One region of the Parageobacillus sp. G301 genome, then DNA from elsewhere that is predicted to be linked to it. Evidence: riboswitches for the same ligand, from Rfam matches in the RefSeq annotation. Region 1 holds a riboswitch; each other region holds the start of a gene.
The links. A riboswitch is a leader RNA that binds a small molecule or an ion and turns the genes downstream of it on or off. The one in region 1 is predicted to bind S-adenosylmethionine.
Positions count from the first base shown of each region.

Region 1 (7,340 bases):
CTTCAAGGCTAAGCTCTGTTTTCGCTTTTTTCTGCTCTTTTGTTTTGTCTCGATAAAATTGGATAAACGTGTTTAACGTTTCATCGTTCGTGTTAAACAGTAGTTCTTCGGCTAACCGCACTTCTTCTTCCGGAATCGAAGCGAATCGCTCCAATTTTTCTGTGTTGACGATCGCGTAATCGAGCCCGGCTTGCGTGCAATGGTACAAAAAGACGGAGTTTAAAATTTCCCGTCCGACCGGCGGAAGCCCGAATGAGACATTGCTGATGCCGAGTATTGTTAAACATTGCGGAAGCCGTTCTTTAATGAGACGGATGCCTTCGATCGTTTCCTTGGCCGCGCCAATATATTGTTCATCGCCGGTGCCGACCGGGAACACAAGCGGGTCAAAAATAATGTCACGCGGGGAAATCCCATATTTGTTGACAAGCAAGTCATACGAACGCAAGGCGATTTCCAGCTTCCGCTCAGCATGAATCGCCATTCCTTGTTCATCAATCGTTCCGACAACGACGGCAGCGCCGTATTTGTGAAGGAGAGGAACGACTTTTTCAAACCGTTCTTCTCCGTCTTCCAAATTAATCGAGTTAATGATTGCTTTCCCTTGCGAATAGGTGAGAGCACGTTCAATAACGCGTTCATCGGTTGAATCAATGACAAGCGGCACTTTTACTTTTTTTACGACTTGTTGGATAAACTTTTCCATATCTTCTTGTTCATTGCGGTCCGGGTCGGCCAAGCAAATATCAATGACATGCGCGCCGTTTTTTACTTGCGCGCGGGCAATTTCCGCCGCTTCTTCATATTTTCCTTCAGCGATAAGCCGTTTAAATTTGCGCGAACCGATTACGTTTGTCCGCTCACCGACAAACAGCGGACGCATTGTTTCATCGTAAATAAGCGGATCGATGCCGGAAACGGCATGAACGTCAAAAGATTTCGGAATCGGCCGCGGTGGAATGTCTTGGACCGCTTCGGCGATGGCGCGAATATGTTCCGGAGTTGTTCCGCAGCAACCGCCGACGATGTTAATCCATCCTTTTTCAGCGAATCGTTGGATTTTTTTCGCTAACATCTCCGGTGTCTCGTGATAGCAGCCTTCTTCATCCGGAAGCCCGGCGTTCGGATAGCAGCTTACAGCAGTGTTCGCCAAGGAAGCAAGCGTGCGCAAATGGTCGGTCATAAACTCGGGGCCGGTCGCGCAGTTTAATCCGACCGCGAACGGCTTCATATGCTGTACGGAGATGAAAAACGATTCAATCGTTTGTCCTGCTAATGTTGTTCCCATTGGTTCAATCGTTCCGGAAATCATAATCGGCACTTTTTTTCCGACCGCTTCAAACGCCTTGGAAATGCCGATAAAGCCGGCTTTGACGTTTAAGGTGTCTTGGCATGTTTCCAATAAAAGCAAGTCGACGCCGCCAAGCAATAGTCCTCGCGCTTGTTCTTCGTAAGCAGCAACTAATTGTTCGAACGTAATGCCTCCTGTAACGGATAGCGTTTTTGTCGTCGGTCCCATTGAACCGGCGACAAAGCGCGGCCATTCGGGAGTAGAGTAGGCGTCGGCTGCTTTGCGCGCAAGCTTGGCGGATTCGATATTTAACTCTAGCGCTAAATGGCCAAGATGATATTCATCTAATACAACGTTTGTCGCACCGAACGTGTTTGTTTCGATAATATCCGCTCCCGCCTGCAAATATGCTTCATGAATGCGCTCGATCACATGCGGAGCGGTGAGCGTCAAATATTCGTTGCATCCTTCGTATGCTTCTCCGCCGAAATCATCGGCTGAGAGCTTCGCGCTTTGAATCATCGTTCCCATTGCGCCGTCAATAATTAATATTTTTTTTTCGAGCTGTTGCTGCAATGTGATGTTATCCATGGAGTATCTTCCTTTCTTGCGCGGCTTGTTCTTTTTCATGAATGTAGCGAACGAGTTCGACGGTCATTTCATAGCGCAAAAACGGCGTAATTAAGTAGATGCCGTTAAATAAGTCAAAAGCGGCGTCAATGAGCGATTTGGCAATCGCGATTCCTTCGCGCGCCGATTGAACTGGGTCGTTCGCGCATGCCGCCATGCGGGAGCGGATTTCATCAGAAAGCGTAATTCCCGGCACTTCATGGTGAAGGAAATCGGCGTTGCGCGCGCTCACTAGCGGCATAATGCCAATGTAAATCGGCGTCTCAAGATGCTTCGTCGCTTCATACACCTCTTCGATTTGCCGCTCGGAATAAAGCGGCTGGGTGATAAAATAATGGGCGCCGCATTGAATTTTTTTCTCCAGACGCTCTACAGCCTTATCTAAATGGCGGACGTTCGGGTTAAAGGCCGCGGCAATCGAGAAGTTTGTTTTTTGCCCGAGCGGTTTTCCGGAATACGAAAGCCCTTCGTTAAATTGGCGAATGAGCCGGATTAAATCAAAGGACGATAAATCATAAACGGATGTCGCACCAGGAAAATCGCCGATTTTCGATGGGTCTCCGGTAATGGCGAGCACATCGGTGATGCCGAGCGTATGCAAGCCCATGAGGTGCGACTGCAAGCCGATTAAATTGCGGTCGCGGCAGGTAATATGAATAAGCGGACGGATGCCGAGCTGCTCTTTGACGATGGAGCCGAGCGCCATGTTGCTGATTCGTGGAGTTGCCAGCGAGTTATCAGCCAATGTCAACGCATCAATGTTCGCTTCTTTCAGCGCTTTGGCGCCTTCTAAAAATTTCGCGATCCCTAATTTTTTCGGCGGGTCAAGCTCGACGATCACCGAGCGCCGCTTACGTACGATATCTTGCAGCGGCGGTACGGCATTTGGTTCGTTTGTTTGGATAGAAATCGGAACATGACGTTGTTTAACGACTTTTTCTGTAATTGGTGTCCGATCGGTTAAGGCATTTGCTATCGCTTCGATATGTTTCGGCGTCGTGCCGCAGCACCCTCCAATCAGGCGCACGCCTTGCTCACGGAAGGCAAGCGCTGTTTCTTTAAAATAATCGGTGTTTGTTTCATAGATAAGCCGTCCGTCGCGATAATCCGGCAAGCTTGCGTTCGGATACGCGGAAAGAAACGCTTTTTTCGGCAGCGGCACTTCCTCGAGCGAACGAATCATATGATATGGACCGAGACGGCAATTTAGACCGATGACATCGGCTCCCAACTGCTCCAAGCGCGCCAACGCTTCAGAAAGGGGAGTGCCGTCTTGCAAGACGCCAACTTCGTGGAGGGAGACGTGCGCGATAATCGGCTTATCCGTTTCTTTGCGCGCGATTGCAAGAACCGTCTCTAATTCTTCTAAATCGTAATACGTCTCGAGCAACAAGCCGTCGATGTCCTCATTTAAAAGCACAAACAATTGCTCGCGAAACGTCCGCTTTACCTCTTCGATGGAAACGGCGCTTTTATTGATGCTCCGTAATCCGCCGATCGTTCCAAGCACATAGGCTTTATTTCCCGCCGCCTTTTTGGCGAGCCTTACTGCCGCGCGGTTAATGGATGGCACTTCATCTTCCAATCCGTAGCGGGCAAGTTTGACATAGTTGGCGCCATATGTATTCGTTTGGATTACTTCTGCGCCCGCGGCGATATATGCTTCATGAATGTGAATGATGTCTTCCGGTTTTGATAAATTTAGTTCTTCAAAACATCGGTCGACGCCGTGCGAGTATAATAGCGTTCCCATCGCGCCATCGGCGATGAGGATGCGTTCTTTTAAATCTTGCAAAAGCCCCACGCTCATTCCCCCGTTCTATGAAGATAGTAAAAGAAAAAAGCCTTCTATAAGAAGAAGACTTTTTATGTATCGTCTCTTCTTATCTTCCAGGCGCTTTCGCCTGTCTGGATTTAGCACCTTGACTTCCGCCAGGTTGCTGAGGGTTCACCGGGCCAGTCCCTCCCCCTCTCTTGATAAGAAATTCGTTATGAAGTTGTAGTCAAACGCTTCAACGATATAGTTAATATATAATGTAAAGCATTTTCTGAAAATATTCAATATAATGGAATCGTTTTCAAGAAAATATTCTATCCTCAATAGAAAAAAGCATAATGCTTAAAAAGTAGTGTTGTTCACTATAGTGAACGTATATGATTGGAATCAATGACTAGGTAGTAGTGGCATTCATTCTCCCCGATATTGATGAAACGATGTTCCATATCAGCTTCGTAGTACATCGAATCTCCTTCTTCGAGGTCATATGACTGGGTTCCGAGCACGACTCTTAACTTACCTTTAGCTACAGATATATACTCTTTTACTCCTTTTTTATGCTTTGGAAAAATACCGGACTCTTGTTTTGGCGGAATCCGATTGAAAACAAACTCAATTCCTTTTGATGGAAAAGAAGGGGATAAAAGATGCCGCTCAAAGCCGCTCCGTTCGTCTTTATATACATATCGTTCATCTTTTCTAATGATAATGACTTCGCTTTGCTCATCTTCCCCTAATAATTGTGAAAGAGTCATATCTAACCCTTCAGCGATCTGGCAAGCTACTTGAATCGTTGGATTTTTTTCTCCTCTCTCGATTTGCGATAACATCGAACGGCTAACCCCGCAGCGCTCCGATAATGCCTGGAGTGAAAGAGATTTACGCTTTCTCGCTTCTCGCACGTTTTTTCCAAAATTCATGACTGTCTTTCACCTCTCATTATATATTACACTATAGTGGAAATTTTGTCTTGACTTACAGTTTTTCTGTAGAGAATAATATATATATCCACTATAGTGGATAAAAGGGGAGGGGGGAATGTTCCATGCATGATGTGATTCATTTCTTATTAGCAGGGTTACCGATTTTATTCGCTCTTATTTGCTTGGTTTGGCTGAAAATGCCGGCGATGTACACCGCTGTCTGTTCGTATGGATTGGCTTTCGTATTGGCTTTTTTTTCTTTTGATGCATCGGTGCAGGATTTGCTTCATTCCTCTATTCGCGGCATATTGTTGTCCGGTACGGTTATTTATGTATTAGTGTTTGGGCTGCTTTTATACAACTTGCTGAATGAAAGCGGGGCAATGGATAGGATGTCTTACGGTTTATCACGCTTTTGCCGCTCAAAAGCAGAACAGGGGCTGCTTATTTCTGCCGCTTTAGGTCCTTTTCTAGAAGCGGTCAGCGGCTTTGGCATCGCTGTGGTGATCGCTGCCCCATTATATCTTTCGCTAGGATTTTCAGCGAAGAAGACAATGATGTTATCATTATTGACGCAGTCGGCCGTGCCGTGGGGAGCGCTTGCCATCGGTACGGTCATTAATGCAGAGTTGTCCGGAGTTCCTTTACATCAATTGGGGGAGTATAGCGCGATGGCAAGTGCGCCGCTATTTCTTTTTTATGCGGTTGTTATTGTGGCCATTAGCGGCGGCAAAAAGGCGATAAGACAATATTTTGATTCCATTATTGTCGTTTCGTTCGTGTTGTCATTTGTGACATGGGCTTCCAGCGTGTATATATCTACCGAACTGGCGGGCGTATTGGCGGGAGGAGCTGCCGCTTTTTTGCTCATTGTCTATTGGAAACTAAAGGCGTTGATCAGCCAAAAGAGGAGAAAGGCCGCTGCGGTGCATGTAGTTATTGGGAGGGGAAACTTTTGGAAGGCAATGGTACCATATGCCGTTTTAACAATATATATATTCGTTTCTCATTTCTCTGCTGCATGTAAGAGAATCGTTACAAGCATCCTCGTTATTCAATGGCCGGAATATCATTTTCGGTTGGAGCTGTTGTATAGCCCAGGTTTTGCCCTGTTCCTTGCTTCGCTGACAGCGATATGGCTATATCGGCTGACCAGCGTTCAACTAAAAACCTGTGCAGGAAAAACCATCAAACAAGTATATCCCGCCGTAATAGCAACAACGGGTTTTATCGCGATGTCGAGCGTGATGGAAGGATCGGGAATGACGAATTTCCTGGCCGCACATATTGCTGCACTAGTAGGCTCGTGGTTTATCATCGCTTCTCCGCTCATCGGTGCGATCAGCGGATTTATGAGCGGCAGCAACAGCGCGGCTAACGCCATGTTTTCCCATTTTCAAAGCACGATGGCTGAGCAATTACATAGTCCCGCACTATTATATGCCACCGCACAAAACGTCTCCGCATCGAACATGACCATGGCATCTCCATCGAGAATCGCTTTAGCGGCCTCTATCACTAACCAGTCTGGACAGGAAGGACAGTTTGTGCGAGACATTCTTCCAATTGCTTTTGCTGCTTTACTGGTCATTACGTCTAGTATTGTTGGGCTGGGGTTTTTTCTTTGAATAATTGTGTCTAAAATGCATAATGGAAATAGATGGAAAGGGTATGAAAAAAGATGCTACGGGCGCTTAGTGCCCGTAGCATCACGTTTTTATCGATAATTGACAAATTGCACATCAATCGGCAAGTCCGCTTCGCGAATCGCGGCGATGACCTTTTGCAAGTCATCTTTGCTTTTGCCGCTGACGCGGATTTGATCGTCCTGTACTTGGCTTTTCACTTTCAGGCCAGTGTTTTTAATGATCGTATTGATTTTTTTCGCGTTTTCTTTATCGATGCCTTGCACAAGTTTGGCGCGCTGGCGCACTGTGCCCCCAGAAGCTGGCTCAATTTTGCCGTATTGGATGTTTTTCGTCGGCACGCCGCGTTTAATGAGCTTGCCGATGAGCACGTCTTTTAGCTGCTCTAATTTAAATTCATCGTCGGAAATAAGGATGAGTTCGTCTTTGTCTAGCGAAATGTCGCTTTTGCTGCCTTTAAAGTCATAGCGGTTTTTAATTTCTTTCATCGCGATGTTGATCGCATTGGTGACTTCCGATAAGTCGACTTTCGATACAATATCAAAGGAACTTTCTTTCGACATACACAACCTCCAGCATTTTTTATTTTATTATAGTAAAATGTGGCAAGGGACACAACAAGAAAAGGAGGGGAAGCCGAACGCCGATGCAAGTGTCCTTGTGATGCAGGGAAAAGCTGCGTTTTATGCAGAATTGTCCATTGGAGTGGGGAATAATAAGCGTGAAAATATAGACAAAGGAAGAGGTTGCGATGAAACGATTAATTCCTGGAGAAATCATGACATTAACGGTAAAACGGAAAATGCCGTTTGGCTACTTTTTAACGAATGGCATGGAGGAAGTGCTGCTGCATAAAAGCGAAGCGAATACAGCACTTGAGAAGGATGACGAGGCAACGGTATTTTTATATCATGACCACGACGGGCGGCTGTACGCCACCATGAAAATGCCAAAAATCACGAACCACAAATACGACTGGGTTGAAGTGGTGGACATTGTTCCGAAATTGGGTGTTTTTGTTGATATTGGCATTTCCAAAGATATGCTCGTGTCCATCGATGATCTGCCGCCGC
Region 1 covers NZ_BSDB01000001.1:1,487,669-1,495,008, reverse strand. The annotation lists gene metH (methionine synthase) at 1-1,882, opposite strand, end outside; gene QSJ37_RS07615 (bifunctional homocysteine S-methyltransferase/methylenetetrahydrofolate reductase) at 1,875-3,725, opposite strand; SAM riboswitch class I at 3,802-3,905, opposite strand; gene QSJ37_RS07610 (helix-turn-helix domain-containing protein) at 4,061-4,618, opposite strand; gene QSJ37_RS07605 (L-lactate permease) at 4,744-6,249, shown strand; gene QSJ37_RS07600 (YajQ family cyclic di-GMP-binding protein) at 6,339-6,830, opposite strand; gene QSJ37_RS07595 (CvfB family protein) at 7,019-7,340, shown strand, end outside.

Region 2 (7,340 bases), 550 kb from region 1:
CGAAGACAAACCAAATCCAGCCGTGGACGCTGAAAGAGGCGATGCCGCTGAAGTAAGCGCCGATGTTGCAGCCGAACGCAAGACGAGTGCCGTAACCCATCATCAATCCGCCGATAAGGGCGCCGATAGTCATGCGCGATGGGCGCTTCCATTGAATCGGTTTTGCGTATCGTCCCGCAAAGGCCGCGGCTAATAGCGCGCCGAACATCAAGCTAATATCCATTACTGTTGTTGTGTCTTGATATAACGGGCTTTTTAGCGCCTTTAATTTCGCTGGATCCTGCCAATATGCCCACTCGGTTGGATCGACGCCAAACAATTGCACGAATTTCGCTCCCCAAAGAGCGAACGCGGAGGTAATGCCCCACGGTTTGCCGTTGATCATTAATACAAGAGCATTCATAACGGCGAGTAAAAGCGCGCCGACAAGAAGCGACCATGGTCCTTTATAAATTGCTTTCCAGCCGTTTTTGTTTTCGGTTTTCGCTGAAATCAGCTTTCCGTGACGGCGTTTTTCGATAACGGTCACGACGTAATAAACGAACGCCAATAGCACAAGTTGAAGGAGAAAGCCTCCGACAGCGCCAAGTTGATGAATGAGTGAAATTGGCGCAAAATGCGGTGTATTCATCCAAAAATCAAAATGAGTCGTCGCAATAACAGAACCGGCAATAAATCCGATTAATGTGACGATTCCGTTTACGTCCCCTCCGCCAATATGGTAAAGCGTCCCTGAAGCACATCCGTCGCCAAGCTGCATGCCGATTCCGAAAATAAACGCGCCGACAATGACAGAAATGCCGACATCATGAACGTTTCCCGCAACCGGATGACCAAATATCGACCCTTTCAACAATAGCGGCATGAAGAAAATGCTTGCTACTAACATCATAATCATTTGTGCGCGAATGCCTTCACCTTCACGATACAAAATGAATTTGCGCCAAGCGGTCGTAAAGCCAAAACGAGCTTGATATAACACGAAACCTCCAAAAGCTCCTAACACATATAAAAGCGCTTGTTGCCAAGAAACGCGGCTATATAAAAACAAAGCACCACCGATTAATGCGACTAACGCTACGGCGATAATAAACGAAGTCGGATTTTTCGGGGCATTCGCTTCTTGTTTTACTTGTATATTCGTTTGTTTTTTCACAACAATATCCAACTTATCTTCCCCCTTTACTTTGATAAATTAATAATACAATAAATTTGATGGATTTTCTAGGGCTTTTGTTTGTAAGTTTCAACGGTCAATAATGCTATACAAATTAATTTGTTATTTTATTCCAATAAATCAAAATGACTAGAATCTGATCAAACTAATATGTTATATTTCTTTGTACGTGAAATTCAAATACAGGGTGATTTTATGTGGAAAGAATTTAAAGAGTTTGCGATGCGAGGAAATGTCGTGGACTTAGCCGTCGGGGTCATCATCGGCGGAGCGTTTGGCAAAATCGTTTCCTCCCTTGTCAATGACATTCTTATGCCGCTTATCGGACTATTGCTTGGCGGCATCGATTTTAGCGGTTTATCTTTAAAAATCGGTGACGCAGTGATCAAATATGGCATGTTTATTCAAACCGTTGTCGACTTTCTCATTATCTCGTTTTCGATTTTCTTGTTTGTGAAAGTATTGAACAAATTGTACCGGCTCAAAAAAGAAGAAGAAGCTTCGCCAACGTTGACAAAAGAAGAAGAACTATTGACAGAAATACGCGATTTGTTAAAAAAACAACAATTAGAAAGAGAATAATGCATAGAAAACAGCGTTTTCCTCACACTAAGAGGACAAGCGCCGTTTCCTCCGTCATGATTAGGACAAAACGATAACACAAAAACGCCCGTTCCCTCATGGTGGAGTGGGCGTTTTTTTTAAAATGTACACGCTTACATTTTACTTTTGTAAAAATGTTTTTGGCATCACAACGGCCACTACTTCTCCGCGCGCGCAAAGTTCTCCATCGGCGAATACTTCCGTCTTTACTTTCCACTTTTTCGGATGAATTTCTTCGACCGTACCGATTGCCTTTAACGGAACTCCATGCGGCGTCGGTTTCAAGAACTCTACGTTCAAAGAAGCAGTTACAAACCGCGGTGGCACTTCTCCATCTCCTGGTTCGTGTCCGTTTTTGCGATGCAGCGCCAGTGCGGCGGAACCAGTTCCGTGGCAGTCGATTAATGACGCGATCAACCCGCCATAAACAAAGCCGGGAATAGCGATATGCTCGGGACGTGGCGTATAAATCGTGACCGTTTTCTCCCCTTGCCATCCGGTGCGGAAATGGTGGCCGTGCTCATTCATCCGCCCGCATCCGTAGCACCAGGCAAATTCCTCTGGGTATTCGTCTTGAATGGCATGTTTTACTTGTTCTTCCATCATTTCTCCCTCCCCTTTCCTTTTCAGTATATCACAATGAGCACATTACTTCCTTTTTCTTTTATTTTTCTTTACAATAGTGATAGGTTTACAGAGAATGGAAAGGACTACAGCAATGAAAGTGTTAGAAACATATATCGTCGCAGGACTGACCGGTTTGCTGTTTTATCATCTCCATTCCCCAATTCCATGGATGCTCGGAGCCATTACTGGAATGCTTGTTTGGAAAACGGTCATCAAGCGCCCAGTAGCGGCGCCGAAAGCGTTGTCGAATAGTGGATTGATTGTGTTAGGCACTTATTTTGGACTGTCGTTTACAAAAGAAACGCTATTAACGATTGCGCCATATATTGTTCCGTTTCTCGTTGCCACCGCATTGCTAATTGCTATTAACATTATAAACAGCATCGCGGTGACGAAATGGACACATATTGATAAAGTGACAAGTGTGTTTGCATCTGTTCCTGGCGGGCTGTCGGAAATGGTTGCCGCAAGTGAGTCGTTGAACGCGAATACTGCTTTAGTAACCATTTTCCAAACGATTCGTTTATTAACGGTCGTTTTTCTTGTGCCAACAGTCGTTGTCCATTGGTTGAACGGACACGCGTCGCCAGGAAACGCAACCGCTCAGGCGGCAGCTGTCTCTTCCGATGGTCATTACACTTGGTTTTTGTTAAGTATTTTCGGTGCGCTTCTTTTACGAAACATCATTCCGGCAGCATACGTCGTCGGGCCGCTTGCCGTAACGGCAGTTATGCATGCGGCTGGTGTGAACCTGCCGTTACTGCCTGTATGGTTGATTATTTTGGCGCAAATTAGTGTCGGAATAAACATGGGAGAACGCATTACCTTAGAAGATATTAAGCTTGGCGGAAAATTTAGCTGGGTATATTTCTTGCTTGCGTTAGTATTAATTGCTCTATCGTTCGGATGTGGCTACGTATTTGCGGAATTAACCGATCTTCCGCTGTCGACCGCGCTGTTGAGTCTTGCGCCAGGAGGACTTGTGGAAATGGTATTAACGGCGCAAACGGTCGGAGGAGATCCAGCGATTGTCAGCTCCTTGCAATTTGTACGTCTTCTTCTTGTCATTATCGTCGTACCGAACGTGCTGAAATGGGTATTTCGAAAATTTCCATATATCACCGAAACATCATGAAAAAACCGCTCTGTTTAAAGCTGAACAGAGCGGTTTTAGTTGTTAAGAGTCCAACAAGCATCTCCGCTTTTCTTACTTAGCCGGTTCATAAAATTCGATCCATTCACCATCCGGTCCAAGAAAGAACAAATATTTCGCCCCGTTTGGCAGCGTCGTAATCTCTTCCCATACAAGCGGAACGCCGAGCGATTGAATCCGTTCTTTTTCTTGTTCAATTCCTTCAACGGTAAAGGCGACGTGATGCACTTTTCCTTCCGTCGGCAAATTCGGATTATACCCTTCGATCAATTCGACAATGACTGAGCCATCCAACCCTAAAAACGCCAATTTCATTGTACCGTTCGTATGCGTCATCTCGCTAAGTAGTTCCAATCCGACTACCTCTTGATAAAACTTTTTCGATGTTTCGATGTCTTTTACTTGAATGCCGACGTGTTCAAATTTTTTTACTGCCATTATGTTTCTCCCCTTTTTCCATTATTTTCAAGATTGTGAAAATACCGATCGCAAATATGGAGTCATATGTACGATCGAAATTCCTTTTTCCTCTAATTCGCAAAAAATGTAGCGGTCAAGCGCATAAGGGCCAGCGGCTTTCCATTCTTCCACTTCCGCAAATGTCAGAAGAAGCGAAAACATCTTCCCTTGCGTATATCCGTATAGATGGAAAACATTTTGGCTGCTATCAAAATGAATCGCTGCCTGTCGGTCAAATTGCAAAAGCTGTTTTTGGACACAACGGGCGACATGGGAAGCAAACGATGCTACCGTTAAGTGTGCCGCCATATAGCTGCGAATCAAATCATTTTCGCGCAATCGACATTCCCACCTCCTTCTTTGCACATACATAAAAACCCCTTTCGCCATGAATGATGCGAAAGGGGGTAACCGTTCTTATCATCCAAAGCGAAAGACGCTTTGCGGGTTGGAGCACCTTGCGTAATACGCAGGTTGCTGTGGAGTCATAGAGCCCGATCTCTCGTCCACTCTTGATAAGACTGTATGCAGTTTGTTTTTATCTTATCATGGTGCCATTGTGATGACAATCATTTTTTGATTTTCACAAACGAGGAAGGGAGAGCAAAGGCGCTCTCCCCTCTTTTTATTATTGCGCTACTTCTGGTTTTTCGGAAGTGACACCAACATCTTTCCATGTTAATTTTGAGCTAGGGTCGACGGTAAAGTTTTTCACACGATTGTTTACCGCATAAATAATCGAGCGGTACAGAGTCGGGATGACAGGTACTTCTTCATTCATCAGCGCTTGCCATTCGTTGTAAATTTTCTTGCGGTATTCTTTATCGAATGCTTGCTCGGAATGTCCTTTTTCTAACAATTCATCATTTTTCTCGTTCACCCATCGAGAATAGTTAAACATCACATCGCGTCCATATAATCCATACGGGTCCACATCGGTTCCAGTGTACCACGCCGCGGCGAACACATCGACTTTCGGGTTATCTTTTTCAACCATGTCATAGAACGAGTTGAATTCCGCCAAGCGGCCATCAACCAGTTGCACATTCAAACCGACGTCTTTCCAGCATTGCATGTAAAATTTCGCCAGCGGTTCGGCAATATCCCCGCCGCTCATTGACAGGAAGTTAATCGTAAACTTCTTGCCGTTTGGATCTTCACGGAAGCCGTCGCCATCGACATCTTTATATCCTGCTTCATCCAGCAATTTTTTCGCCTTTTCTGGATCATACGTATATCCTTTTGCGTTTTTATCATGGTATCCTGGGAAGGATGGCGGAATTAACGTCGTTGCCGGGAAGCGTAAACCGTGATAAAGTCTGTCTGCGACTTCCTTGTTATTAATCGCGTATGCCATCGCTTGGCGAAGCTTTTTGTTTTGGAATTTTGGATTATCCATCACGTTTTCTTGCTTCTTCGCATCCCAGTGGCCGAGTTTAAAACCGATGTAGTTGTAAGCTAAATCAATTTTGCCGACAAATTGAATGTTTTTTGTCCCTTTCGCGTTGACATATTGATCTGTCGGGAATTCCGCAATGTCAATCTCGCCTTTTTTAAGAGCTTGCAATACGACTTGCGGGCTGACGACTTTTAAAATAACGCCTTTTAAGTTCGGCTTTCCGGCCCAATAATCGTCGTTGCGGACGAATTCGACCGATTCGCCTGGAACGATCTTTTTCACTTTAAATGGACCAAAACCAATTGGGTTTTTGCGGATTTTATCCGATTTCGCCAAATCTTTAATCGGAACATCTTTTAAATAATGTTTTGGAAGCGGATATGCCCAAATGCCTGTCAGCACAGATGGATTGGCATGTTTCCATGTAATGGTTAATGTTTTGTCATCAATGACTTTAATTCCGGAAATTTTGTCCGCTTTTCCGCTGTGGTATTCCTCCATGCCGACAATATCTTGAATGAGCGCGTCTCCGTAGCGGACGCCCGTATAATCTTTATGGCCGATGACTAAGTAAGCGTATTCTAAATCTTCCGCTTTCACAGGCTCACCGTCATGCCATTTGACATTATCTTTAATTTTGATCGTTATCGTTTTTTTATCATCGGAAAGTTCGTATGTCGCCGCGCCATCGTTCGTAATTTCATAGTCTCCGTTTGTACGGAAAAGTGATTCATCGAAAAACTGCAAAATTTCTGCATCCGGTTGCCCTGTGTAAAACGCATAGCTAAGCGTTCCTTCAAATGGTGTATCGGATACTAATCCATATTTTAATACACCATCATCTACGATTTTTCCGTCATTTTTGACGGTCATTGGGAATTTGCTGATGTCTTCCTTTTGCGCCGTTTGATTTTTGTTGTCTTTGTTGTTTGTGGAGTTGCTGCTGCACGCCGTTAATCCTAATAAAAGGACAACGAGCACCACAAAAAACTTCCACTGCCATTTTTTTCTCACTGTTTTTCTCCCCCTTTATCCTAATCGTTGTCTTGCATCCGCCGCGCGTTTTAACGCTTGGCCGATAAAATTTATACACAACATCATTACTAAAATAAGCAATGATGCTGGCAGCCAAACCCACCATTTATTTTGCAAAACATCCGGATTCATTGCATAGCTGACCAGCGTCCCTAGACTTGGCGTGCTTTCCGGCAATCCAAAGCCTAAATAGCTTAAGCCTGATTCAATTCCAATATTCCCGGCAAGGTTTAATGTTAAGTTTACGATGATGATCGAACTTAAATTAGGTAGAATTTGAAAAATAATAATTTTCCAATCTGGCGTACCGAGCGTTTTCGATGCACTTACGTAGTCCAATTCCCTCTCCGCCAGCGTTTTCGCTCGAATAAGCCGCGCCTTTCCTGTCCATAAAAAGGCACTCATAATCAGAATAAACGTAAAAACATTATATTTAGGCACAATCGCCACAAATACGATCACAATCATTAAAAATGGCAGCACAAGGATAAAATCGATAATACGCATGATAATATTATCAATAACTCCCCCATAATATCCGGCAATAAGGCCAACCGTAAGCCCGATCAAACCAGTGATCAGCGTGATTGCTAAACCAATGGTAAATGAATTTCTTGCACCGATAATAAGCTGCCCGAAAATATCCCTTCCCCCATAATCCGTGCCGAGCCAATGCTCTGCGGACGGCGGGGAGTAGATAGCCAGCAGGTCCACTTTGACAATTTCGTCTTGGTCTAATAATAATGAAGCTCCATATACAACGATCAAAATCAAGGAAAGAAGAATGAGAGAACCAAAAGCTAACTTATCCTTCACCAATTCACGCCACATAATAGAGAGACTTGAAGGACTTTTTTCATTTTTTGCATGGATATCGCCTAGTTCCG
Region 2 covers NZ_BSDB01000001.1:940,353-947,692, forward strand. The annotation lists gene QSJ37_RS04755 (YeeE/YedE family protein) at 1-1,168, opposite strand, end outside; gene mscL (large conductance mechanosensitive channel protein MscL) at 1,373-1,759, shown strand; gene QSJ37_RS04765 (PaaI family thioesterase) at 1,901-2,383, opposite strand; gene QSJ37_RS04770 (AbrB family transcriptional regulator) at 2,481-3,542, shown strand; gene QSJ37_RS04775 (VOC family protein) at 3,615-3,998, opposite strand; gene QSJ37_RS04780 (hypothetical protein) at 4,026-4,358, opposite strand; SAM riboswitch class I at 4,434-4,541, opposite strand; gene opp4A (oligopeptide ABC transporter substrate-binding protein) at 4,648-6,432, opposite strand; gene QSJ37_RS04790 (ABC transporter permease) at 6,448-7,340, opposite strand, start outside.
Region 2: it holds a riboswitch for S-adenosylmethionine, as region 1 does, so the genes downstream of both, QSJ37_RS04780 (hypothetical protein) here and QSJ37_RS07615 (bifunctional homocysteine S-methyltransferase/methylenetetrahydrofolate reductase) in region 1, are expected to answer to the same signal.

Region 3 (7,340 bases), 140 kb from region 1:
GTTTGTTGCCCCGCGTTATGATGATGCAGGGCATTCGATTGGATTATTAAGTCAAATCAAGAATGCGGCTGTATCGACATTATGGGCGTTTATCGGCGTCGAATCAGCGATTGTTTTTGCATCGCGCGCGCGCAAACAAGCCGACGTCAAGCGTGCGACAATCCTTGGCTTGTTGATTGCTCTCGCGATTTATATCGGCATTAGCATCCTTGTCATGGGAGTATTGCCGCAAAAAGAACTTATTCAGTCAGAAAAACCGCTTGTGGATGCCATTGTCACGATTTTAGGCCCAAGCGGCGGCTATGTTCTTGCCGGACTTGGATTGATCAGCTTGCTCGGCTCCACGCTCGGTTGGGTGTTATTAAGCGCTGAAGTACCATATCAAGCGGCAAAACAAGGTTTGTTTATTCCAGCGTTTTTAAAGGAAAATAAAAAGAAAGTGCCAAGCTTTTCTTTAGTTCTTTCGAATGGATTGGCGCAAATTTTTATTTTCTCAACCATTTCTAATTCGATGTCGGCGGCGTTTGACTTTGTCATTTACATTGCGACATTGGCGTATCTTGTCCCGTATTTTATCGCCTCCGTCTTCCAATTGAAACTGACGCTGACCGGCGAAACGTACAAGGGGTCGGCACGAGGCCGCATCATCGATGGGGTGATCGCCGCTTTTGCGACTATCTATTCCATCTGGGTCATCATCGCCGGCACCGCGGATATCAAAACGTTTATGCTTGGAGTTGTCCTGCTTCTAAGCGGCATCTTCTTCTACCCGCAAGTGAAAAAAGCGGCACAGCAATCAGAGGAAAAACAAAAAATGTCGGCATAACGAGATACGATGTCCTAGCTTGTCAGGAAAATGCTCAATGTCGGTTCGTTTGAACAACATTCATAAAACGAGAGTCCCGTGACCGGGACTCTTTTTCGTGTTACCATTATCGGATTAACTCGACGTAATCTCCCGTTTTTAATCCTGCCGCATTCGCTTCGTCTGTATCAATATGCATGTCCAGCGCGAAATTTTCATTGACGCGAACAATTACTTCATCAAAAATTAAAGCGCGTTCCCCTTGCGTTTTCACTTTTACCACTTGCTTATCTTTTACTCCGAACGTTTCCGCATCTTTCGGGGTCATATGAATATGCCGTTTCGCAATAATGACCCCTTTATCAACAGTAACCGTGCCATTTGGACCGTGAATGGTAATTCCCGGCGTGCCTTCGATGTCCCCCGACAAGCGAACGGGCGCTTGCACTCCAAGTTTAAAGCTGTCTGTCTTGGAAATTTCCAGCTGTGTCATAGAACGAGCAGGACCTAGCACGCGAACGTTTTCTATTTTCCCTTTTGGTCCTTCAACGGTAACCGTTTCATTGGCAGCAAATTGCCCCGGCTGCGACAGCGGCTTTAACACCGTTAACTCCGCACCTTCACCAAACAATTGCGCCAGATGCTCTTTCGATAAATGAATATGGCGGTTGGACACCCCGACTGGAATCATCATAAATTATCTCCTCCTTTTCCTTTTATAGCTTATCCCTTTTTTCAAAAAATAAGTGGCTGCAATAAGCAGCCACTTATTTTAAACAAACAGCTATTCTCTTTTTGCACCGTATCCCAACTTTTTCAATAATGAAATCGCCTGTTCCTTTTCTTCAGGAGTCAAGCCAGAAACGGTTTCGTGAATCGTTTGCGCATGCTCCGGGAAAACCTTTTCGATAAACGCTCTTCCCTTTTCCGTAATCGAAGCATATGTGACACGGCGGTCTGTTTCACATGCTTTTCGCACAATTAACCCTTTTTGCTCCAGCTTGTCTATTACATATGTAATGCTGCCGCTAGCGAGCAAAATTTTGCCACCAATTTGCTGCAACGGCTGATCCCCTTTATGGTAAAGCAATTCTAAGACCGCAAACTCCGTCGGATTCACGCCAAATGATTGAATCGACTTATTCACTTGATCGCCGACAGATCGATATGCTCTTGATAATACGATAAACAATTTTAGCGATTGTTCAATGTCTTTCTCCCTCGTCATCCACAATCAAACCCTTTTGTTGGTTGAATTTAACATCATTATCAGTATTTATATCCACTATTCTCTTAAAAACATTTTCTTATTTGCATTATACTTGAAATATTAAACACGGTGCAAATCTTTTTTTGAGGACACCTTTTCCCCCGTCAAGCGAGATGCTCGCTATTTGGTTATTTTTGTTTATTATTATATAGTATATGAATAAATCATTTTTAGTGCTTGGACGGTTATCACCTTTTATTTCAAAACGCATATAAAAACACTAAAGGTACGGAAAGGAGGATTTGATGAAACAAGTATTCATTGGGAGTATACTTTCCGCGTTATCCACTGGATTAGGTGCGATCCCAATTTTATTTTTGGCGAAATCGATTACTCACCGCTGGCGGGACATATTGCTGGCGTTTTCAGCTGGAATTATGATGGCGGCTTCCATGATGAGTTTAATTCCTGAAGCATTACAGGCAGGCGGTTTTTTCGCTTTAACGATCGGGTTATTTTTTGGAGTCCTTATTTTAACCATTTTGGAAATGACGGTTCCGCATATTGATTTAGAACATACAAAAAAAGGAATTCAGTTTGATGAAAAAGCGATGCTCATTATTGCAGCCATTACCTTACATAACATTCCAGAAGGATTGTCGGTCGGGGTCAGCTATGCTTCGAACGTATCGGAAACAGGTAATTTAATCGCGCTAGCCATTGGATTACAAAACGCTCCGGAAGGATTTTTAGTCGCGCTTTTTTTAATTCATCAACAGATTGGAAGATGGAAGGCGTTTATCATCGCTACACTTACAGGAGCGGTTGAAATCGTGACATCACTTCTCGGGTTTTATTTAACATCCTTTTTTCGCCAGCTCGTCCCGTATGGCCTTGCATTCGCCGCAGGTGCAATGTTGTTTATTATTTATAAAGAATTGATTCCGGAAAGCCATGGGGATGGAAATGAGCGGACATCTACCTATTCGTTTATCATTGGCATATTATTTATGATTTTTTTAGTAGAATCGTTTTAATAAAAACAACCCCCTGCTTGAAGAAGACAGGGGGTTATTGCCATTACTGGCCTACTTCTTCTTTTTCTTCATACGGATGGGCAACCCAGCCGGACGGATCGATAAACAGGCGGACGGCGACGACTTGGCGGTCATCCATTAAGGTGAAATAATGCGGGTTTCCTTCCGGCACAGAAATGACATCGCCCGCTTCAAGCTCGACATCAAAATACCCTGTTTCGCTGTCCCCTTTGATGATAAAAATGCCATGGCCAGCAGTAATAGCGCGCACTTCGTCTTCCGTATGAATGTGCACTTGTTCAAACTTTTTCAACAGTTCATCCAAATTCGGCGTCGCATCCGATAAGGCGACGATATCCCAAGTTTTGTAGCCTCTTCTCGCCGCCAAATCTTCAATTTCTTCTTTAAACGTCGCCAAAATTTCCTCTTTTTCTTCGTCGGTCAATACATATTTGTTGCGCAAATGTTCCGGCAGTTTGTTAATGTCCCAATGCTCGTACAACACGCCTTGTTTGTTTAAAAAGCTGCGGACATTTTCTTCCCCTTCAATCACTTCTCCTGTTTTTCTCACTCTGATTACTGCCATTGGAATTTCCCCCTTCATCAATTTTTATGATTTAACAACCGGCAGCACGGCGGCCTGCTTTAGCAGCAGCCACTTGACGTGCCAGCTGAATAAAAACTCCCATGCTTCTAAAAACTTCTTCGCCTCAAACGCATCCCGCCCCCAGACGGTAATGCCATGGTTGCGGATCAATACCGCGCCGGCGTCGCCGTTTACATGCTTGGCAAATTCCTTCGCAAGCGTTGGAATATGCGCGTAATTCGGAATAATCGGAATGCGGATGACCGCATCTTCTTCCCAAATCCCAAACGCTTTAATAATTTCTTGGCCGGAAAACGCAACTTCTCCCTCATCTCCGTACAATTCGGAGATAACATTATTGTCGATCGTATGGACGTGGAGGCTGCAGCCCGCGTTCGTTTTCTTGTAAATTTCCACATGCAAAAGCGTTTCGGCAGACGGCTTTAAATTCGTATTCTCCACTGGATTTCCGGAAGCGTCGACAAGCAAAAAATCTTCGTCTGTCTGCTTGCGTTTGTCTTTGCCGCTTGCCGTGACTAAAAAAGTGAGCGGGTCATCGGTTACCTTGATCGACAAGTTTCCGCTTGTGGCGAAAAACCAATCGCGCGCCGCCAATTCTGCTTTTACCTCGGCAAGCTCTTTCCATCTCTTTAGGAGCAAACTCATGACCTCACCTCCATCGTCTCCAGAAAATGAATGACATCGAAAAACGTCGTAAACGGCGTATGTGGAATATTTAGTTCTTGACATTTTTGAAGCAAAAAGTCGCGTGCGATAACATGATCCGCCAGCCTTGCCACTGCTAAATCAGTGATCGAATCGCCGATGACGATGTGAAAGGCATCGGGCTTTGTCAATTTTCGAAGCAGCGACGGCTTGCAGCAGCCACAGCCGTTTTGACACTGTTCATCACATGAATGCGGCCATGTAATGCGAATCGCCTCCCCGCTGAAATCAGAGCCATTGCAGAAGATGCGCTCTTTTTCGATGAGCCCTTCTAAAAGCGGATAGACAAAAAAGTCAATGCCGCCGCTTATGACATATAGCGGAATATCACGTTCCTTCGTAAACGCGACAAATTCGCGAAACCCGTCGCGAATGCGGGCGTTTTGTAAAATGAAATCGACAATCTCTTCTTTCCAACTCGATGGAAGAAGGGAAAACATCGCGCCAACCCCTTCTTGCACCGAGATGCGCTGTGATAATATATCTTCTTTTAACGTTTCCCATTCCGGCGGCGCAAACCGTTTCATAATCGCGATAATGTTGTCATTGTCTGTAATCGTCCCATCAAAATCACAAAAGATGATTGGTTTTGTCATGATGTCACCTCTACTGCGCCCCATAAGTCAATCGCCTTTCGCAACGCCTCATTTTCGCGCGCTGCTTCATGAAGCGATTTTCCGGCAAGAGCCGCATCAATCGCAGCGCGAAATGCTCTGCCGCCACCTGCTGCTCCGTCTGGATGTCCATGTATGCCGCCGCCTGCATTGACGATGCTATCTATGCCAAAATCGCGGAACAATAATGGCACAAGCCCTGGATGAATGCCGGCTGACGGAACCGGGAACGACCGTTTAAACGGCTCCTTATCATTCGTCAACTCTGCGGCAATGCCAAGCGCCTCTTCTTTATCAAGGGCAACGCTTCCGTATGGCGATGGAAAAAGCACAAAATCCGCACCAACAAGGCGAAGCAATTTGCCAAGCAGCAAGGATGCTTTTATTCCGTAAAACTCCGATGGAGTAAGCGCCCCGCTGAATGCCGGATGAGCCATGATCGGAATGGTGATCTCATCATCTTCGCGCAACCCTTGGAGCACATCCAAACCGTACGCAAATACGTTAAATAACAATACATCGGCACCTAATTCGACTGCGCGTTTTGCTTTCTCTTTCAATTCGAACGTTTTTCCAGTCAAGTTCACCGCATATAACGTCCGTTTTCCTGTCTTTTCGTACACTTCGTTTAACACCGCTTTTCCAGCCGTAATTCGCTTTTCAAACGGCGTTAATTCGTTTTCAAACAAAATTTCATCGTCTTTAACGAGATCGACCCCGCCGAGCGCTTGTTGTTTCAGCTGCTCGGATAAATATGTTAAATCGCGGCCGATCATCCCTTTAAAAATGCTCATCAGAAGCGGACGTTCATATACACCCACTTTTTTGCGGATTTCGTCAATGCCAAAACGCGGGCCAGGAAACTGTCTTTTCCATTCGTCGGAAAACGTTAAATCTAGCAATCTCACTTCTCCATCCAGCGACAATTTGCCAAACACCGTCGTTAAAAGCGCCGGAATATCCGCGCTAAAGTTTAAGCTCGGGTATGCAATGCGAACGATTCCCCTCTTCAATCGTTTTCCAAAGTAACGGTTGGCGCGTTCGTTCTCCTCGAGTTCTTGTACGCTTACAACTACTCCTTTATGCTTGCGCAATTGTTCCTGCTCAAGAAGCGGCAAATCCGTCCACGAACCAACGGTCAACCCAAGCGCAATTCCTTCCGCCTTTTTCTCTAAATCTTTTTCATCGTGAATAAGATATGTGGCAATTACTTGACTCATGATCATCCCTCTTTTCTGTTCATCCATCAAAAAAACCTCTTCATAAGAAGAGGCTTTATTTATTCACGCTCTTCTTATCTCTCAGCGTTTCCGCTGCAAGAATTAGCACCGTGCTTAACCGTCGTTAAGCCGGTTGCCGGGCTTCATTGGGCTTGTCCCTCCGCCTGCTCTTGATAAGAATGCTTGCAATATCGTATTCACTTTTCAAACTATTCGCGCTCGAAAATTTAATTTGAATTATGACAGTATTTTTTCGCTCTGTCAATCATTTTTTAACCCATTTTAGAAAAGACCAAGCTTCGAAATCCGTTCCGCCGCTTCTTGCAGGCGGGATTCGCTTGTTAATAACCCAACTCGCACATATCCTTCTCCATGCTTGCCAAATCCAATTCCCGGCGCGACAACGACATGCGCTTTTTCCAGCAAATAATCGGAAAAACGTTCCGATGTCCATCCGTTCGGCACCGGAAGCCACGCAAAAAATGAACCTTTTGGGGCGTCGACATCCCAGCCAATTTGCCGCAACGCGTCAATAAGCGTATTGCGCCGCGATTCATACAGCGCGACAAGCTCTTCCACGCAGCGCTGCGAAGAAAGCAATGCGGTTGCCGCCGCTTCTTGAACAGCGCCAAACAAACTCACATATAAATGGTCTTGCAGCAAGTTAATCGCCGCAATCACGCTCTCATTTCCAACGGCAAACGCCACGCGCCAGCCCGCCATATTATATGTTTTGGAGAATGTATAAATTTCAACGCCAATTTCTTTTGCCCCCTCTGCTTGAAGAAAGCTGACCGGTTTTTTTCCGTCAAAGCCAATCGCACCGTAAGCAAAATCATGAACGACGCAAATTCCGTGTTTTGCGGCAAACGACACCGTTTCTTCAAAAAACTCCTTAGAAGCGATCGCCCCGGTTGGATTATTCGGATAGTTTAAAAACATCATTTTTGCTTTTTCCGCAATATTTGCAGGAATTTCATCATAATCAGGCAAAAACTGATTTTCCGCACGCAATGGCATCATCACCATTTCCGCGCGCGCCAGCGCAATCCCCGACCAATAATCCGGATATCCCGGGTCAGGCACGAGCACAATATCGCCTGGATTGGCTAAACATTGCGGGATCTCCACAAGACCCGCTT
Region 3 covers NZ_BSDB01000001.1:1,343,455-1,350,794, forward strand. The annotation lists gene QSJ37_RS06815 (amino acid permease) at 1-826, shown strand, start outside; gene QSJ37_RS06820 (phosphate propanoyltransferase) at 933-1,499, opposite strand; gene QSJ37_RS06825 (MarR family winged helix-turn-helix transcriptional regulator) at 1,590-2,033, opposite strand; gene QSJ37_RS06830 (ZIP family metal transporter) at 2,321-3,052, shown strand; gene QSJ37_RS06835 (1,2-dihydroxy-3-keto-5-methylthiopentene dioxygenase) at 3,096-3,638, opposite strand; gene QSJ37_RS06840 (methylthioribulose 1-phosphate dehydratase) at 3,663-4,304, opposite strand; gene mtnX (2-hydroxy-3-keto-5-methylthiopentenyl-1-phosphate phosphatase) at 4,301-4,960, opposite strand; gene mtnW (2,3-diketo-5-methylthiopentyl-1-phosphate enolase) at 4,957-6,198, opposite strand; SAM riboswitch class I at 6,270-6,378, opposite strand; gene QSJ37_RS06855 (pyridoxal phosphate-dependent aminotransferase) at 6,481-7,340, opposite strand, start outside.
Region 3: it holds a riboswitch for S-adenosylmethionine, as region 1 does, so the genes downstream of both, mtnW (2,3-diketo-5-methylthiopentyl-1-phosphate enolase) here and QSJ37_RS07615 (bifunctional homocysteine S-methyltransferase/methylenetetrahydrofolate reductase) in region 1, are expected to answer to the same signal.

Region 4 (7,340 bases), on a different contig from region 1:
CGTTTGCGATGACACTCGGTGGTGGAACGGAAATTTGTTTGCCATCATCACGCATTCAAGCCGCGGCGGAAACGTATATGGGGCTTGTGGAAGTTGGTGTCGGCCTCATTCCTGGCGGTGGCGGAAATAAAGAACTTTATATTAAATATTTAAACAGTCTGCCAAACGGAGTTAATGTCGATTTGCAACAAGTGGCGAATAAAGTGTTTGAAACGATCGCAATGGCAAAAGTATCAAGTTCAGCAGCGGAAGCGCGCGAATGGAACTTCTTAAGTAAACAAGATGGCATTACGATGAATAGTGATCATTTGCTTCATGACGCGAAACAAGCAGTGATTTCTCTTTACGATCAAGGTTATCGCCCGCCGGTTCGCAAAAAAGTACCTGTGGTTGGTGAAACAGGTTATGCAGCAATGTTGCTTGGAGCGCAGTCGATGTATCACTCTGGATACATTAGTGAACATGATTTAAAAATCGCGAAAAAACTTGCGTATGTCATCGCCGGCGGAAAAGTTCCATACGGTACGGAAGTGGATGAACAGTATTTGCTTGATTTAGAACGCGAAGCATTTTTAAGCCTAGTTGGCGAACCGAAATCGCAAGCAAGAATGCAACATATGCTTGTCAAAGGAAAACCGTTACGCAACTAGCATATATGAAAAAACAGGGGGGAAGATTGTGAGAGAAGCGGTGATTGTAGCTGGGGCGCGCACGCCGGTCGGAAAGGCGAAAAAAGGGACGCTCGCCCATGTGCGTCCAGATGATTTAGGCGCGCTCGTTGTAAAGGAAACGTTGAAACGCGCGGGGAATTATGAAGGAAATATCGATGACCTTATTATTGGGTGTGCGATGCCAGAAGCAGAGCAAGGATTGAACATTGCGAGAAACATCGGGGCGCTTGCAGGGCTTCCATACACGGTTCCTGCCATTACGATTAATCGTTATTGCTCGTCTGGTTTACAAGCGATTGCTTACGCTGCGGAGCGAATCATGCTTGGCCATTCGGATACGGTCATTGCTGGCGGTGTGGAATCGATGAGCCTTGTTCCAATGATGGGGCATGTGATACGTCCAAATGCGAAACTGGCAGAAGAAGCTCCAGAGTATTATATGTCAATGGGACATACGGCCGAACAAGTGGCGATGAAGTATGGGGTAAGCCGTGAAGACCAAGACGCGTTTGCTGTACGAAGCCATCAGCGTGCCGCAAAAGCGATTCGTGAAGGCAAATTTAAGGATGAAATTGTCCCGGTAGAAGTAACCGTTCGAAAAGTAGAAAATAATAAACTAGTCGAGAAAACAATACTTTTCGAAGAGGACGAAGGGGTACGCCCAGATACGAATATGGAAACTTTAGCAAAACTCCGTCCGGCATTTTCGGTCAACGGAACGGTAACAGCCGGGAACGCTTCACAAATGAGCGATGGAGCCGCTGCAGTAATGGTGATGGACCGTGAAAAAGCAGAATCGCTAGGGTTAAAACCGCTTGGAAAATTCCGTTCGTTCGCTGTTGCCGGTGTACCGCCGGAAGTAATGGGAATCGGTCCGGTTGCTGCGGTTCCAAAAGCGTTAAAACTTGCGGGGTTAGAGCTTTCCGATATCGGATTAATTGAACTAAATGAAGCGTTTGCGTCTCAATCGATCCAAGTGATTCGCGAGCTTGGACTAGATGAGGAAAAAGTGAATGTAAACGGAGGAGCGATTGCGCTTGGCCATCCGCTTGGTTGTACAGGCGCAAAACTGACTCTATCATTGCTTTATGAAATGCGCCGCCGCAATGTACAGTTTGGAATTGTCACGATGTGTATCGGCGGCGGTATGGGCGCAGCAGGAGTATTTGAATTAATTTAAATGGGCGGTACATTTCCGCCCGACGATATACAAAATCAAGGGGAGGAGTTACAATGGCAAAAGCATTAGAAAATGCGATTAAAGGCGGAAGCTTTCTTATTGAAGACATTCCTTGTGAACGTGTTTTTACACCGGAGGATTTTACAGACGAACATAAAATGATTGCGAAAACAACGGAAGATTTCGTTGTAAACGAAGTGCTCCCGCAGTTAGAGTATTTAGAAAATCATGAATTTGATCGCTCTGTGCAATTGTTAAAAAAAGCAGGGGAACTAGGGCTGCTTAGCGCGGATATTCCAGAAGAATACGGCGGCTTAGGGCTTGATAAAATCAGTTCCGCACTGATCGGAGAAAAAATGGCGCGTGCCGGCGGTTTCTCGATTTCTCATGGTGCACACGTCGGAATTGGATCACTTCCAATTGCCTTGTTCGGAACAGAAGAACAAAAAAGAAAATATTTGCCGGCATTAGCAACTGGTGAAAAAATTGCTGCATATGCGTTAACAGAGCCTGGTTCTGGTTCAGACGCGTTAGGAGCAAAAACGACAGCAAGATTAAATGCGGAAGGTACACATTATATTTTAAACGGTGAAAAACAATGGATTACGAACGCTGGGTTTGCGGATGTATTTGTCGTATACGCAAAAGTAGACGGCGAACATTTCTCCGCGTTCATTGTCGAGCGTGGCTTCCCTGGTGTTTCTACTGGACCGGAAGAAAAGAAAATGGGAATTAAAAGCTCTTCGACACGTACATTAATTTTACAAGACGTGCCTGTTCCGAAAGAAAACTTGCTTGGGGAAGTTGGAAAAGGCCATGTTATAGCGTTCAACATCTTAAACATCGGCCGTTATAAGCTAGGAGTCGGTGCGGTTGGCGGTGCAAAACGGGCTCTGGAAATTACGCTTCAATATGCGAACCAACGTCAACAATTTAAACAACCGATTTCTAAGTTTACATTAACACAAGAAAAATTTGCGACAATGGCATCCCGGTTGTACGCAACAGAAAGTTCCGTCTATCGTACGGTCGGTTTATTTGACGAACGGATGAGCCTTCTTGATGAGGAAAAAGCAAAAGACGGAAAAGAAATTGCGAAATCGATTGCTGAATATGCCATCGAATGCTCGCTAAACAAATTTTTCGCAACAGAAACATTAGATTGTATTGTTGACGAAGGTGTACAAATTCACGGCGGTTATGGATTTATGCAAGAATACGAAATTGAGCGGGCTTATCGTGACTCTCGGATCAACCGTATTTTTGAAGGAACGAATGAAATTAACCGTCTATTAGTTCCTGGAATGTATTTGAAAAAAGCAATGAAAGGCGAACTGCCGCTTCTTCAAAAAGCGCAACAGCTTCAAGAAGAATTAATGATTCTTATGCCGGAAGAAGTTGGTGACGGCGTACTTGAACAAGAAAAATATTTAGTACGCAACGCGAAAAAAATCGCATTAATGGTGACGGGATTAGCAGCACAAAAATTCGGTCCAAAATTGGAAAATGAACAGGAAATTTTAGTAAACATTGCCGACATTGTTGCGAATATTTACGCGATGGAATCTGCTCTGCTTCGCACAGAAAAAGCAATTAAAAACTCCGGAGTAGAGAAAAACAAACAAAAACTTCTTTATACGCAAATTTTCTGCCAGGAAGCGTTTAACGAAATCGAGGCGCACGCGAAAGAAACCATTATCGCAGTAGAGCAAGGCGATATGTTGCGTATGATGTTGGCCGCTTTGCGTAAATTGACGCGCTATACTCCAATCAATATCATCGCGAAAAAACGTGAAGCGGCAGCGGCGCTCATTGAAGCAGAACGTTATATTGTGTAATAATGGAAAGTACCAGGTTTTATCCTGGTACTTTCGTTTGCAAAGGATGGTGCAATATGTCGTTAACCTTTTATTGGTATCCAAAGTGCGGCACATGCCGAAAAGCGAAAAAATGGCTCGATGAGCATGGCATCACGGTGCAGGAAGTACATATTGTCGAAAAACCGCCGACAAAAGAGGAATTGACAGAACTTTATCGCAAGAGCGGGCTTCCACTGAAAAAATTTTTTAACACAAGTGGTATGAAATATCGCGAGTTAGGGTTAAAAGATAAAGTGAATACTGCTTCGGAAGAGGAACTTCTTGAGCTTCTTGCTTCCGATGGCATGTTGATCAAGCGCCCGATCTTAACGGATGGAAATCATGTCATCGTCGGATTTAACGGAGAGCAATACGAAAAATTCTTTAAACAAATGTAACGAATTCAGTGAGTTTTTTGGCAAAATCGGTTATTATTAAAAAGAATACAATATTAAAAAGAATATAAATTAATGGAGGGGTGCGATTATGAATACACCGAAGGAATTACGCTATTCAGAAGAACATGAGTGGGTGCGTGTCGAAGGAGATAAAGTGCGCATCGGTATTACTGATTTTGCACAATCGGAGCTAGGTGACATCGTTTTTGTTGAATTGCCAGAAGTAGGTGCAGAAATTACAGCAAACGAGCCATTCGGCAGCGTCGAATCAGTGAAAACTGTTTCTGAACTTTATGCGCCAATTAGCGGTAAAGTAGTAGAAGTGAATGAAGAATTAAATGATAATCCAGAATATGTGAATGAATCACCGTATGAAAAAGCATGGATGATCGTTGTCGAGCCTTACGATATGAGCGAGATCGACAATTTATTAACAGCAGAGCAATATGAAGAAATGGTAAAAGAAGGATAATAATAGACCCAATCACCACGGTTGATCACGCGAACGATGGGCACCCTATACATAAAGAGGTTTGCAAAGGGTGCCCGTATGGCAGCGGAAACAAAGTATTAGAACATGATTTAATATGAGGGACATGTTTCTCTGTCGCAAGTTAGCAACAAAATAGACGAATTGATAAGCAAATAACCATCACCGTTGGACCAGATCAACAGTATGTCGATTGCGACGGTGAGGCTGGTTGGGGTCAAAAGCAACGGTGCTATGCCGTTGCTTTTCTTCTTTATTTTGCAAAAACGACTATAGCCTCGTTTCCTTTCCTTATCCATGTGGAAACCATCGTACTGTTTTTCCATATAATAAATGAATGACATTTTCAACTAATCAGGTGATAATAATGATAGAAATCGAAAAAGTGATTATTGTGGAAGGGCGTTCCGACAAACAAAAAATTGAAAACATTATTAATGAACCAGTTGAAATTATTTGTACAAACGGGACGATTAGTGATGCCAGACTGGAAGAACTGATTGAGGAGCTCTATTATAAAGAAGTGTATATATTAGTGGATGCCGATGAAGCGGGGGAAAAATTACGAAAACAGTTTCGCCGTGAATTTCCTGAAGCGGAACATATATATATTGACCGAATGTACCGTGAAGTAGCTGCAGCGCCGAATTGGCATATTGCCCAAGTATTATTACGCGCAAACTTTGATGTCCATTACGATTATTTATTAAAAAGGTGAAAGCAGCAATGAAAAAATTAGAGTTACCAGAAATAGATGACATTATTAATAAAAAAGATATGGCTTGTCTTTATGTATATACACCGATGTGCGGCACTTGCCAGCTTGCGGAGCGGATGCTCCAGGTTGTCGAAGAACTATTTCCGCATATTCCATTTTACAAGACCGATATTAATTATATGCCAGAGCGTGCGGTTGCATGGAAAATTGAAAGTGTTCCATGCCTTCTTTTATTTGATCGCGGCAATATTGTTAAAAAATTATACGCGTTTCATTCTGTACCGTATTTATACGAAACAATAAAGGAAATGTTGCCTCAGAATTAGAAAAATGAACAGATGTTGTTCATTCTCTCCTCCCCTTAAAGTTGACAGCGCAAGAACTAAAATAAACGGTTATTTGACTTCGTTTGACATATTTCTTGGGAAATGATGAGAATATTGCCTATTTTCCAGACGATTTGTCGAGATTTTTATAAAGGATTCTCCTTTTTTTTATGGAAATGAATGAAGTGACAGGATAATGGGGGAGGCGGGTATAAAATGGATATGCGTGAATTAGTAGGACAGCTTACAGAACGAATTCAAAAATTAAATCATTTATCACCGATTTTACCAGAAGAAGAGTTATACGTTCAGTTTGAATGTGAAACAGAAACAGCGGTTGTTGCGATTTCTAAATATAAAATCGGTCAAAAGGAAAAGATAGATGAACGTCGGCTAGTGACCATTCGAGGATCGAAAGAGGCGCTGGAATCATTGATAAATGGAAGGTTAAAATTACAACAACAAATTCGGCTTCGAGAAGTGCACATTTCTGGAAGTTTCCGTCATATGTTGCTTCTGGAGTCTCTGTTTCATTTGTCAAAACCGTATCGCTATGTTTGCTAAATACCATATTTCTTTATTTTTAATTTTTATAAAAAAATGAATTGACAATTAAGAATAATAATAGTATTATTCAGAAAAAACGGTATATATCATTCTTATCAAGAGAGGTGGAGGGACTGGCCCAATGAAGCCCGGCAACCGGTTGTTTCAACACGGTGCTAATTCCAGCAGAGCGAATTGCTCTGAGAGATAAGAAGAGTGCATCCCCCCTCTCTTCTTAGAAGAAGGGGGTTTTATTATAAAAGGTAAAGGGGAGAGAGTTTCAATGAGTGAAAAACAATACCGTTTCGAAACAGTAGCCATTCATGGCGGATTAAAGCCTGATCCTGCCACTGGTGCGCGTGCGGTTCCTATTTATCAATCGAACGCCTATTTATTTGCCAATACGGATCATGCTGCGAACCTTTTTGGTCTAAAAGAAGAAGGATATATTTATACACGCATTCACAATCCTACGGTTACCGTATTGGAAGAAAGGGTGGCACAGCTGGAAGGCGGAGTGGGCAGTCTTGCTCTCGCCAGCGGAATGGCCGCCATTACACTGGCCATTTTGAATATCGCCGGAGCTGGGGATGAAATTGTATCGGCATCTACGTTATATGGCGGTACATATAATTTGTTCGTCAATACATTGCCGAAATACGGAATTAAAACCCACTTTGTCGATCCGTCTAATCCGGAAAATTTCCGAGCAGCGATTACACCAAAAACGAAAGCAATTTTCGCCGAAACGATTGGCAACCCTAGTTTGCACATATTAGATATTGAAGCGGTGGCGCAAATCGCTCGTGAAGCGGGAATTCCGCTCATTATCGACAACACATTTGCCACTCCTTATTTGTGCAGACCAATTGAACATGGGGCGAATATCGTGATCCATTCCGCCACAAAATGGCTTGTTGGGAATGGGACGACCTTAGGCGGCATCATTGTTGATGGTGGTAATTTTGACTGGAATTCGCCGAAGTTTCCAGGATTTATTACTCCTGATCCAAGCTATCACAACATTGTGTATGCTGAGGCGTTTGGGCCTGCTGCATACATTGTCAAAGCTCGCGTGCAGTTGCTCCGCGATTTAGGTCCAGCGATTAGCCCATTTAATGCCTTTCAAATTCAGCTTGGTCTTGAAACATT
Region 4 covers NZ_BSDB01000002.1:558,380-565,719, forward strand. The annotation lists gene QSJ37_RS11455 (3-hydroxyacyl-CoA dehydrogenase/enoyl-CoA hydratase family protein) at 1-650, shown strand, start outside; gene QSJ37_RS11460 (acetyl-CoA C-acetyltransferase) at 679-1,851, shown strand; gene QSJ37_RS11465 (acyl-CoA dehydrogenase family protein) at 1,905-3,689, shown strand; gene QSJ37_RS11470 (arsenate reductase family protein) at 3,746-4,108, shown strand; gene gcvH (glycine cleavage system protein GcvH) at 4,197-4,580, shown strand; gene QSJ37_RS11485 (toprim domain-containing protein) at 4,966-5,316, shown strand; gene QSJ37_RS11490 (thioredoxin family protein) at 5,325-5,642, shown strand; gene QSJ37_RS11495 (SCP2 sterol-binding domain-containing protein) at 5,859-6,206, shown strand; SAM riboswitch class I at 6,299-6,402, shown strand; gene QSJ37_RS11500 (O-acetylhomoserine aminocarboxypropyltransferase/cysteine synthase family protein) at 6,472-7,340, shown strand, end outside.
Region 4: it holds a riboswitch for S-adenosylmethionine, as region 1 does, so the genes downstream of both, QSJ37_RS11500 (O-acetylhomoserine aminocarboxypropyltransferase/cysteine synthase family protein) here and QSJ37_RS07615 (bifunctional homocysteine S-methyltransferase/methylenetetrahydrofolate reductase) in region 1, are expected to answer to the same signal.